Regions from separate parts of the Margalitia sp. FSL K6-0131 genome, predicted to be linked through region 2. Evidence: predicted binding sites of a transcription regulator. Region 2 holds the regulator's gene; each other region holds the start of a gene.
What was found. Region 2 encodes Rex, which represses fermentation and respiration genes when NADH is low (regulators of the CRP and FNR family bind a similar motif). Its sites were predicted from a motif close to TTGTGAAATATTTCACAA; they were not measured.

Region 1: the regulator Rex is predicted to act here: its motif matches at 2,777-2,794, upstream of qoxA (cytochrome aa3 quinol oxidase subunit II).
Region 3: the regulator Rex is predicted to act here: its motif matches at 2,098-2,115, upstream of NSQ59_RS11900 (cytochrome ubiquinol oxidase subunit I).

The regions. Positions count from the first base shown of each region.
Region 1 is NZ_JBBOZS010000001.1:4,777,440-4,781,734, forward strand. It holds gene qoxB (cytochrome aa3 quinol oxidase subunit I) at 1-1,792, opposite strand, end outside; gene qoxA (cytochrome aa3 quinol oxidase subunit II) at 1,812-2,747, opposite strand; gene NSQ59_RS23370 (alpha/beta hydrolase family protein) at 3,244-4,295, opposite strand, start outside.
Region 2 is NZ_JBBOZS010000001.1:5,168,169-5,172,463, forward strand. It holds gene NSQ59_RS25255 (CPBP family intramembrane glutamic endopeptidase) at 1-362, shown strand, start outside; gene NSQ59_RS25260 (YdiK family protein) at 359-553, shown strand; gene tatC (twin-arginine translocase subunit TatC) at 672-1,433, opposite strand; gene NSQ59_RS25270 (twin-arginine translocase TatA/TatE family subunit) at 1,597-1,839, opposite strand; gene NSQ59_RS25275 (redox-sensing transcriptional repressor Rex) at 1,892-2,563, opposite strand; gene moaC (cyclic pyranopterin monophosphate synthase MoaC) at 2,583-3,071, opposite strand; gene NSQ59_RS25285 (ABC-F family ATP-binding cassette domain-containing protein) at 3,240-4,295, shown strand, end outside.
Region 3 is NZ_JBBOZS010000001.1:2,432,672-2,436,966, reverse strand. It holds gene NSQ59_RS11905 (cytochrome d ubiquinol oxidase subunit II) at 1-538, opposite strand, end outside; gene NSQ59_RS11900 (cytochrome ubiquinol oxidase subunit I) at 544-1,878, opposite strand; gene NSQ59_RS11895 (FMN-dependent NADH-azoreductase) at 2,327-2,974, opposite strand; gene NSQ59_RS11890 (SPFH domain-containing protein) at 3,308-4,294, opposite strand.

The DNA.
Region 1 (4,295 bases), 390 kb from region 2:
CGAAACCACCAAGTCCAAATCCTACGGCCGCAACGAACGGCATTCCTGTATTATTTGGCATATGGATTGGTTTTACATCTTCTTTTTTATATAAAGGTGTTTTCTTTTGCTTCATATTCCAGTACGCATCGATATCTTCCGCAACAGGAGCTACCGCAAAATTATAATGAGGTACTGGAGTTGGTGTAGCCCATTCCAATGTACGTCCATCCCATGGATCACCTGTTACATCACGCTCACCGTGGCGAACGCTATAGACAATATTCCATACAAGGACAAGGAAACCGATACCCATCAATACACCGCCGATTGTGGAAACCATGTTTAAATTATCCCAGCCAAGTCCTGCTTGATACGTATACATCCGACGAGTCATTCCTTTTAAACCAAGAACGAACTGCGGTAAGAAACATACGTTAAATCCGACCATCCAGAACCAAAACGTAATTTTTCCAAGCTTTTCGTTTAACATATGACCGAACATCTTCGGATACCAATAATGCAAACCGGCAAAACATGCGAATGCTACCCCTGGTATCAATGTGTAATGGAAATGCGCGATCAAGAAATAACTATTGTGATATTGATAATCCGCTGCCGCCATCGCAAGCATGACACCAGTTACCCCACCAATAAGGAAGTTCGGGATAAAAGCTAAAGACCAAAGCATGGCGGATGTTAGTTTCACTTTTCCTTTATAGATGGTAAAAATCCAGTTAAACAGTTTTACACCGGTTGGTATTGCAATCAGCATCGTCGAAATCGAGAAGAACGAGTTAACGGCTGCGGTGTTCCCCATCGTAAAGAAGTGGTGAACCCATGTAAAATAACTGAATAAAGCTATTGCCAACATCGAAAAGACCATTGATTTATAACCAAAGAGACGTTTTTTCGCAAACGTACTGATAATTTCTGAGTAAATACCTAATGATGGCAGTAATACGATATATACTTCAGGATGTCCCCAAATCCAGAACAGATTACTCCAAAGCATTGGCATACCGCCAGCTGCCATCGTAAAGAAGTGAGTTCCGGCTATACGATCAAATGTCATTAATGCCAATGCCACCGTTAATACCGGGAATGCAAAAATGATAATGATACACATGATTAACACGGACCATACAAACATCGGCATCTTCATCATGGTCATGCCTTTTGTTCTCATTTTAAGAATCGTCACTAAAAAGTTAATTCCTGTAATTAATGTACCTATACCTGCAATTTGCAAGGCAACTGCATAATAGTTGTTTCCTACGCCAGGACTAAATTCCGTTCCTGCGAGCGGAAAGTAGGACGTCCATCCTGCAGTCGGTGAACCACCGATAATAAACGAAATATTAAATAGTGCACAGCCTGCTGCGAATGTCCAGAAGCTAAAGGAATTTAACATTGGGTAGGCAACATCACGTGCCCCAATTTGCAATGGAACTGCAATGTTTATTAACCCCATTAAAAATGGCATTGCCATAAACAAAATCATGATAGTACCGTGTGTCGTAAAAATTCCATCGTAATGATTTGCATCTAATAGTTTTAAATTAGGAGCCGTAAGTTGGGCTCGCATCATTAGTGCATCGACACCGCCGCGGAATAGCATTAAGACCGCAACTAATATATACATGACACCGATTTTTTTATGATCAACAGTTGTAAGCCAGTTTTTCCAAAGCCATTTCCATTTTTTAAAATAGGTTAAGTAAAACAGTATACCGATCATCGCAAGAGCAATTCCCGCTTCCGTTACGTAAATAATCGGCTCACCTGTGACGAAAAATTCATCAAGCTTCATTCTGTTCTCCTCCCATCTTCTAGTGTTTATGATCGGACATATCCATGTTGTCCATGTCCATTCCATCCATATTATGTTCGTGTTGACTATTGTCTTTTACCTTCATAACATTGTGTTGATGTGGTGTACTCACCCATGCCAAATGAGTTCCCGTATATGTCATTCGTCCAACTAAACCTGGTTTTAAAATTTTGTTATAGTCTTTCTTTGTTAGTTTAGGTGCGGATCCCTTCACATCTTTTACCCATTTATCAAAATCCTTTTGAGATTGTGAAAGAACTTCGAAATCCATATGAGCAAAACCCTCACCATTAAAGTTGGAATTTCTTCCTTGGTAGGACCCTGGTTTATCTGCTAGAAGAATCAATTCCATGGAGTGATTTGGCATCGTATATTTTTGTCCACCCAATTCCGGCACCCAGAAAGAAGCCATAGTTCCAGCAGATGTTAATTGAAACTTAACCGGTCTTCCGGCTGGAATATTGACATAGTTTACCGTTTCAATATTTTGATCCGGATAACTAAAAATCCATTTCCAGTCTGCCGATGTAACATTAATGATAATAGGCTTTTTATCCTCATAACCCTTAGGCACTTTTTCCAATGCATAATTTGCTTTAATAGTCGGTATGGCAACTGCGATAATGATGACAATCGGGATTGCCGTCCAAATAATTTCAAGCCACTTATTGCCATGATGATCTGGCGGAACATAATCTGCTGCTAGTCGTTTTTCTCGATATTTGAATACCATAAAAATAAAGAGTCCCATAACAACGACTAGGATAATCATCATCAGCCAAAATGAATAAACAATAAGATCATATTGTTTTTGGGCAACTGGCCCTTTTGGATTTAAAACTGCAATATTACTAGTGTCACAGCCACTTAATAAAAATAGCGCGGATAACAGTATGAAAGATAACCGTTTCCATGGGAGTTTTTTTATTTGCAACATTCTCTTCTCCTTTCTTAAGTCAGAGTTTGTGTATTGATTCACAAATTTTTTTAGTGAAATTTCGTTGTTTTTTAATGTGTTTCTCATTCTCTTTTAATCTTTATGGTAAATTCTACTCAAAATAAAATAATTTGTGCGCAATTTCACAAAGTCGACAACAATTCTTCATATGTCGTTCACCACTAGTTCATATTGCCGTCACTAATGAAGGGACAAACGCTGTTCCCATTTTGGTGTCAGGCACTACCAGTGGACATTTCTGTATTTTGTCTTTTCTACGCGGACAATTTGTGAAAATTAATGAAAAAATTTACGGTTTTGTTAATAACTAATTAGGGGAAATTGGTTGGAAATTTAGGTATCTAGCAAACTTAAATTACTAAAAAATACCCTTAACTTATTAAATGTTTAAATAAAACATTTCTGCATATTTGCAGAAATACCTTTTAGGTGAAAAGCTCTTTGAAATATGTTATAACAACATCAGAGAAATTTATGAAATAACAGGAAAACCGCCTCCATTGATTTCCACGATATTCAATGGTCTATTTTTTTCGTTTATTCTTTCTGAATAGGTACCTCGTTCTTCTTTCAAAAACTCCTCCAGAAATGCACTAGTGAGCTCCTGTATCGATATAGTAACATCTGGAGATACATCAGATATTAGTCTTCCAATTGTTGAAAATGACAGATGATGAGCTCCCATTACTTTTATAAATGAACTGCTTGCTGGTAAGTGTTCATACATATCTAATTGTTTTTCTATATAACGCTTAGCGATAATCTCGCTTGCCCCATCGTCCTCTTCCTCCATAATTGCAGTAAGATACTCTTCAAACGAAGCTGCCTCTTGCCGAATATTTAGTATAGGGATATTTGGCATCTTTTCATCGAGTAAATGCAAACTTGCGTCTAATAAAATAGCACAACGTACACGTTTTTCAATAGCTGCTAGATTAAAAACGGTAGCTCCACCAAGGGAATGCCCAATCATACCGATTTTATCAGTATCAAATATACCATTAAAAAATTCTTCTTGATTCCATTTGTCCAAAGAATCTAATACAAGACGAACATCGTCCATTCTCATTACTATCTGTGATTGATCATCCGGAAATCTTTCTGCTTGCTTTATAACTTTCCCATTTGGAAAAACCGTTAAAAAACTATCATATGGGACACTTATAGCAACTACTATATATCCCTTTTGAACAATAGCTGTAATGATTTCTATGTACAAATCACGATCAATGCCGAAACCAGGTGTCAAAAGAACGACTGGAAACGAAGTATTTTGTAAAGGCGTTGCATTGTCCTTAACCGAAATAAAAACTTCTCTCAACTTCTCCTCCCCAATCCCCGCCTTTGAAAAAGCATCTATAGCATCATGGATAGCAGGATGGAATAATGAAGTAATGTCTGTCTCCTGTATTTCATTTGTTGGATAAAATATGCTAATGGGAAAAGAACGAAAATATCTATTTTCCTCATAAATTTCTTGTCTATTGAAATCCTCTATTACTTTAATCACTCTGCCAACCTTTA
Region 2 (4,295 bases):
ACTTCCCGTTAGTAGTAATTGTGAGTTCCATTGTCGGACCAATTTTAGAGGAAATTGTATTTCGGAAAATCATCTTTGGAACACTGAATAAGCGTTTTTCTTTCTTTTTTTCAGCTGTTATTAGTTCAATTATTTTTGGATTAGCTCATCTTGAGCCCGTCCATCTTATTTTGTATTCTGCTATGGGGTTTACCTTCGCGTTTCTTTATTATAAAACAAAAAGAATTATGGTCTCCATTATTGCTCATGTAATGATGAATACAATTGTTGTCACCGTACAGATCTTAAATCGCGAAAATATACAAAAGATCATAGAAAATTATGACAAAGTACATAGCTTTATTGGAGGATTTTTTGGATGAGAGCTATTTTTTCTGGCATTGTTTATTGCCTTTTAGGAGTAATGTTTACATATATGGCTATACAAAGAGTGGCTATTAGCGGATGGGGAGCTTTTACATACGTACTCATTCTTTTAGCCACATTAGATTTTGGTGCAGGTATTCGATTGATTTTACTGTATTTTAAAATATCAAGCCGTAATAATAAATAAACCTTCCTTTATTGAGGAAGGTTTTTTTCTGTTAGACTTTGTCTAGCTACAGGTGAAATTTGCACTTCAATTTCAATTGCGCCTATCGGCTAGCGGATGAGAAAGGCTTCCGCTTTTCTTATTCCATTTGATTTTGGCTTTCCAATTCGAGCTGCGCTTCCGCAGCTTTTACTTTTCGATAGCCAATTTTGGAAATCCAAATACTGACCTCATATAAAATGATAAGTGGAATTCCTACCGCAATTTGTGACATAACATCCGGCGGGGTAATAAAAGCCGAAACAACTGTTATGACAAAGTAAGCATATTTACGGATTTTCCCTAAAAACATTGGAGTAATGATTCCCAATCTCGTTAAGAATAATACCACTACCGGCAATTCAAACAAGAAGCCAAATGGAAGCGTAATTTGAAATAAGAATTGGAAGTATTCATTTATCCCAATTACCGCATGAATATCCAGTTGATTCGATAACTTCAGCATGAAGTTTATAATTATCGGGAACAGGATGAAGTAAGAAAAGGCAAGTCCACCGATAAATAATAGTAGTGTAACCGGAATGTAGCTTAATGTGACTCTGCGCTCTTTTTCATATAAACCAGGGCTTATAAATGCCCATAATTGATATAAAATAACTGGCAGTATCATGATTAAGGCTAAATATACGGTAACCTCCCAATACACTTTGAAAGGATCGGTCAAACGAAAAGCATTCATCGTCAAATCTTTCGCTATCTCCGCATTTTGCAAATACCGAATGATCGGCTGGGAAATAAACATACTTACAATACAAGCCAAGATAAAGAAAACGACTATTACGAACAGTCGTTTTCTTAGCTCGGATAAATGTTCAAATATCGTCATATCTTTTTGACTCATTTATTTTCATCCTATCATTTACATGTATACTGTTTTACTGTAAATTTCACTATTCGTACTGTATGAAAACTCCAAAACAATTAGTCCGGGTATTTTTATTAGAAATATTCTTCTTCAAAATAAATAATTTCATTTCAAAGCAGCATAGCATGATAAAAAAGCCTTATTTAACGTCCTCTTTTGTTATGTTAACTTTTGTATCCTTTGCTGTTTCGTCTTTTGTTATATCAACTTTTGTGTTTTTCGCTTGTTCATCGTCATCATCGTCTGCCAAACCTTTTGTAGCATTCTTGAATTCACGTAATGTACTACCAGCAGCTTTCCCTAATTGAGGCAACTTTTTCGGACCAAACACTAATAAAGCTACAATTACAATAATAATAAGACTTCCAATACCTGGTCTCATCAGTGCCCACCTCCTTATAATGATATGATAGCAGAAATCAACTATTCTTTTATTATGAATTTGTTTCCTCTTGTGAATTTTCCGTGTCATTTGGATAATGCTTCAAAAAATACACAAGTGCTTGCAGCTCAACAGCTAAATCGATATGATGCACTCTAATAGAACTCGGTACATTTAGTCTAGCCGGTGTAAAATTTAATATACCTTTAACATTCGTCTCTAAGATGCTATCTGTAATAGATTGAGCCACTTCAGCAGGAACAGTTAAAATAGCAATAGAAATATTTTCTTCTACTAAACGGCTTTGCAGTTCTGAAAAATCATAGACATGTACTTGTCCGATTTTTTTCCCAATTTTATTTTTATCTATATCAAAAGCAATTTCAATCTTAGTATTATTGTTTTTTAAAAAATTATAATTTAAAAAGGCGGTACCTAAATTTCCAACACCGATTAATGCTACTTTTGTTACTTCGTCCTGGTCCAGTGTTTTTCGAAAAAAGCTTAAAAGATAGTTAACATTATATCCATACCCTTTTTTACCTAGGGCTCCAAAATAGGAAAAATCTCTTCTGATTGTTGCAGAATCTACTTTTACCGCTTCACTAAGTTCCGCTGATGATACTCTCTGCTTGCCTGCATTATGCAAGTTTTGCAAAAAACGATAGTAAAGAGGCAATCTTTTTGCTGTTGCCTGAGGTATTTTTAGCGTGTCTTCATTCATTTGCTTTCCCCCAAATATACTATGCTTCCCTTTTAAAATCCTTACTAGATACTCCGCCGGTCTTTTCTACTAAGTAAGTAGGACCGATCACCATTCCTTTATCAACAGCTTTGCACATATCATACACCGTTAGCGCTGCTATAGAGCTGGCAGTCAATGCTTCCATTTCCACACCGGTGCTTCCTTTTGTTTTAACTGTTGTCCGTATACAAAGCACAAATTGATCTTCATTCTTTTTCCAAGTGAATTCGATATTAATACCGTTTAAAGGAATCGGGTGGCACATCGGAATAATATCCCATGTTTTTTTGGCTGCCATTATCCCGGCGATTTGAGCGACTGCCAATACATCGCCTTTTTTGATTTTATTCTCACTAATATGTTCATACACCTGGGCATTAAGTTCGATGCTAGATTCAGCTATTGCGGTACGAATAGTTTCCGGTTTAGCGCTTACATCTACCATTTTTGCCCGTCCTTGTTCATTAAAATGAGTGAAATCCGACAACCTGCATTCACCTCTTTTTTCCATCATACACCTTTTCATTGTCAATGTCATCGCCACAATGAAATGGGAAAAATTTATATCCCTATCATTTATTCTATCCTATTCAGGATTATTGCCGAACTATGCCGATATACGTTACACTTACATTAATAATCTGAGGTGATAAAAATGATATTATTGCAAGTTCAACAACTATCAAAATATTTTGGTGCTGAACTTATTTTATCGAATATAAAATTAGAAATCCAAACAAAAAATAGAATTGCTCTAGTTGGACGAAACGGTGCCGGGAAATCTACTTTGTTAAAAATCATATCTGGGCAGATGTCTCACGATACTGGTGAAATCATCAAACCAAAAGATGTGTCTATTGGATATTTAGCTCAAAATACCGGATTAGAATCAGAATTATCCATTTGGGATGAAATGCTTACAGTGTTCCATGATTTAAAGGAAATGGAAAAGAAACTTCGTTCACTCGAACATCAAATGTCAGACCCATCTATTTATGATAAAGCCGATCAATATGAGAGACTCCTAAAAGAGTACGATGAACTGCAAATACGGTTCAAAGATTCCGGAGGTTATCAATACGAAGCCGATATTCGCTCCGTTCTTCACGGCTTACGGTTTGGTGATTATGATTATAATACACTGATTAAAACATTAAGCGGAGGACAAAAAACAAGACTTGCTCTGGCTAAGCTTTTGCTCACAAAACCTGATATTTTAATTTTGGATGAGCCTACTAACCACTTGGACATTGATACATTATCCTGGTTAGAACAATATTTACAAGGATATGAAGGTGCTATTCTTATTGTTTCTCATGATCGATATTTTCTCGATAAAGTGGTTAACCAAGTGTATGAAATTTCCCGTCATATGATTCAAAAATATATAGGGAATTATAGTGACTATTTAGTAAAAAAGGCCGAACAGTATGAGCAAGATATGAAGCTATATGAAAAGCAACAAGAGGAAGTAGCAAAGCTTCAAGACTTTATTCAGCGTAATCTTGCAAGGGCATCGACAACGAAAAGAGCACAAAGCCGTCGAAAAAAACTGGAAAAAATGACATTAATGGACCGGCCTAATGGAGATGAGAAATCCGCTAATTTCTCCTTTGACATTGAACGTCAAAGCGGAAATGATGTTATGAATATACGTAATGCTGCTATTGGCTATAACAACCAAGTTATTGCCGAAAACATTGATATTTCC
Region 3 (4,295 bases), 2.7 Mb from region 2:
CTGCAGATATAAATAGTACAGCTGATATTGCCAGGACAACGATACTCCAAGTGAAAGGACTTGTAAATAGAGCCCAGTAATCTAATACTGGCTGGCCTTTCTCAATTGAGATATAGCCACCTTCGGAAATCGTTAATACAACGGATAAAGCAGCAGGTATCAGTAAACCGGCAACACCATACATAAATGAATATCCTTTATGCCCCCGTGAACCATAAGATTCAAATGCATAATAGCTGCCCCGTATCGCCAGCAAAATAATCCCAATACTTACTGGTATAAGCAGAGTAGTTCCATAGTAAAAGGCTGTTTTCGGAAAGAAACCAACGATTCCCACAAAGAAGAATACTAAAAATACATTGGTTATCTCCCAAACTGGTGATAAATAGCGTTGAATAATATGTGTAAGAATATGTTGACGTCCTGTTAATAAACTATAGGCATTAAAAAATCCTGCACCAAAATCAATCGAAGCGATAATGACGTAGCCGAATAGGAACAGCCATAACACAGATATCCCAAGAATCTCCAAGTTCATGACATTCACCGCCCTTCTGCTTTCCGATCAGCAATTTCCTGCTCGATAGGGTTTTTAAGAAACATACGACGTAGTACAACCACACTGCCTATTCCAAGAATAAGATATAATATACAGAAAAGAATGAGCATTAAATTTACATGTTGACTTGTTGTCGCTGCATCCGCTACCTTCATATATTTATATAAAATCCAAGGCTGACGCCCAACTTCCGCAAGCCACCATCCAGCTTCAAGTGCAATGACCGTTAATGGCCCGCCTGCAACGATTAACCATTTGAACCACTTGGAGGAAATGAAGTTCCACCTTTTGTATTTACCAAATACATAAACAGCGGATAAAACAATCATAAACGTTCCGATAATGACCATCGTATCAAAAAGATAGTGAATATACAGTGGTGGTATTTCATCATTAGGGAATTCGTTTAACCCTGTCACCTTCGCAAATGGGTTATTATGAGCTAGAATACTTAAAGCATAAGGTACTTTTATGGCATATTTTACATTTTCACCGTCAGTTATTCCAAATAAAATGAGGCTAGCTCCTTTTGAAGATTCAAAATGCCATTCTGCAGCTGCTAATTTTTCCGGTTGGTATTTTACTAAATATTTTGCAGAAAAATCCCCTATCAATAAAGCTGCCAGGGAGAAAATCAAGCCTAGTTTCATAAATAAGAATAGTGATTTTTTATAGTACTGATGGGTGGATCCCTTTAAAATTCTAAATGCAGCAATGGCAGCTAAAATAAATGCAGATGTCATATATGCAGTAACAAGAACATGCCCAACTTTTGTAGGCATCGCCGGATTAAGCATTGCCAGTATAGGCTGAATATTAACTAATTGGCCATTTACAACATCAAAGCCTCTCGGAGCATTCATAAAAGCATTAACTATCGTAATAAAAACAGCTGACATAGATGCACCTATTGCCACAGGAATCAATAGCAGCAAATGCTTCTTCTGATTTTCAAAGCGATCCCAAGTGTATAAATAAATTCCTAAGAAAATTGCCTCAAAGAAAAATGCGAAGGTTTCCATGAAGAGTGGCAACGCTATCACATTTCCAGCTAATTGCATAAAGTTGGGCCATAACAATGACAATTGCAAACCGATGGCTGTTCCTGTTACAACTCCTACTGCAACGGTAATGACAAAACCTCTTGCCAATCGTCTTGCTAACAAAATATAATGTTCATCTTTTTTCTTTATTCCCACCCACTGTGAGATCATGATCATTAACGGAACCCCGACACCGATAGTAGCGTAGATGATGTGAAACGTTAATGTGACTTCCGTTAAGACACGACTGTAAAATACAGCATTTCCGCTGTCCATCTATAAATCCTCCTTAGCCTGCGAATATTCGTCCAATCAGCGACAAGAGCATAATCCCAGCTGCAATAAAGCTTACCCATATTAATTTCTTCTCCTGTCTTTTATACATCAAATCATCTCCTTTCCTATATAATACCCTCATAAAATTTATTTCTAACGATAATTAATGACGTTTTAACAACGTATTTCTGAGAAATATGTGATAAAAGAATGATCAAAATGTGAAATCTTTCACTAGCTGATTAACACATAGTACTGATGCATTATACATAGTATAATTAGACATCATTTATGATATGCAAACGAGCTTATCTTATTATTATTTCACCTCTATATAAACATAAAACCTCCTCTAAATTTAGAGGAGGTTTCTTTTTTGAGTTTTATTCAACTGCTAATTACACTGTACGTCTTGAAAAGTGGTGGTTCTCAGTTTGGATGATAAAATCTACACTAAAACAACTTGATTCACTAATTTAGTAGCTACTTCGGTTACACGACGTAATCCTTCGTCGATGATCTGTTCTGCTTTATCACGCATTGCATTATGACCTTCAATAATGACTTCGTCGATTATTTCCATACCAAAAACACCGCCAAATACATTACGCATATAATTAACAGACATTTCCATCTGTGAAGTTTCAGGTGTTGAATAAAAGCCACCGCGTGCGTTTAAGAAAATTGCTTTTTTATCTGTCATTAATTGAATCATTTTTCCATTCGCATCATATTTAAAAGCAAATCCAGCAGCATAGACATAATCAATAAAAGTTTGTAATTTAGCTGGGATCGTTAAATTCCAAAGTGGAAACGCAAATACTACAACATCTGCAGCAGTTAAAGCGTCCATCGCTTTTTGTTTAGCATTTAAGAGGCGTTGCTCAAGATCTGTTAATTTTTCGCCATTATGCACTTTCCCAAATGCATTAAAGAGTTCTTGACCAAAATACGGTGTATCTTCTGCAAATACGTCATATACAGAAACGTTTAGATTTTTCGCATCTTTGATTGTCTCCATAAAAGTTTCATACATTTTACTGGAAACCCCTGCTTCAGCAGGACGGTTGTTTGCTTTTACTACTAATACATTCATCTATAATTTCCCCCGACTGTAATATTTACAAAATTGTAACGGCAATAGATTAGGCTTTTCTTCCCCCTTTTCCTTACCGAATAATTACTATATCACAATAGCTTGTAATTGTCTGATATCCTGCTTGTAAATCGTGAACATCAATAATAAGTCATCATAGCTCCTTTTCTCCCGTAAAAAAATGCTAATAAAAGGATGCCTCGCAACGCTGGGCATAAGTTGGATATTTAAAATTCGCTCGTTGTGAAAAAAGAAAAAAGAGAGCATAGACGATTAGCCTTATACGCTCTCTGCAAGTTTAATGATTTGTTTAGATAGCTTTATACACCTTTATTAAGTGAGTTTCTGTCCGCAATTTGGACAAAAATTAGCTCCTTGTGTTTTCATACCGCAATTTGGACAAAAGTTTGGCTTTTGTTGAACTTCACCCTGCTGTTGTGATTGGACAGGAGAATGTTGTGATTCCGGATGCTGATTCTGATTCATTTTATTTAACATTTGATTAGCAATATTCATCCCCATCATCATTCCTGCCATATCGGAGGCTGTGCCCCCACCGCTCATTTTTCCGCTTGACATGCCATCTATCATAGATATTTCCTGATATTTATCAACATTTCCAACCATTCCATATGATGCGTTTTTGTTAATCATGTCCTGAATTTCTTTCGGATAGCTGAAGCTCATGATAGTAAACTCAGAAATTGTCATGCCATTTTCCATGATTTCCATGTCTAAATCTTCTTTAATTCCTTTGGAAATTTCAAATGAATTAGACTGAAGGTTAAACATATCCTTCCCTTCCCGTGAAATCCATTTCATTAATAACTGATCGAGGATGGACGTTATGCGGATTTTAACATCCTCCACTAGGTATTGGTCCTTCACTCCAGCAATTTTATCAATTAATGCAATATAATCATTCACTTTGAAATTAAAGGTTCCATTTGCTCTAATCGGCAGCCCCCCTGGAAGACCCGGTGCGGGGATATTAATAGCGTTTTTTGTTCCCCATTTTACATTAAACTCCTTTGTGTTCACAAACAGTACTTCCACCCGCATGCCGCTGTTGAATCCAAATTTAAATCCTTTTAAAGTTGATAAGAAGGGGATGATTTGCGATTCAATATCATACTCTCCTTCATCTTTAAATACCCCTTCGATTTTTCCGTTATTTAAAAAGATTGCATCTTGCCCAGGGCGAATGATCAATTTACTGCCTTTTTTAATTTCACGATTATGCCACTTATAAAAAATCATATCATCCCGAAACTCTTGCCATTCTACTACATTTGCAAATTGGTTTTTAAAAAAAGACATC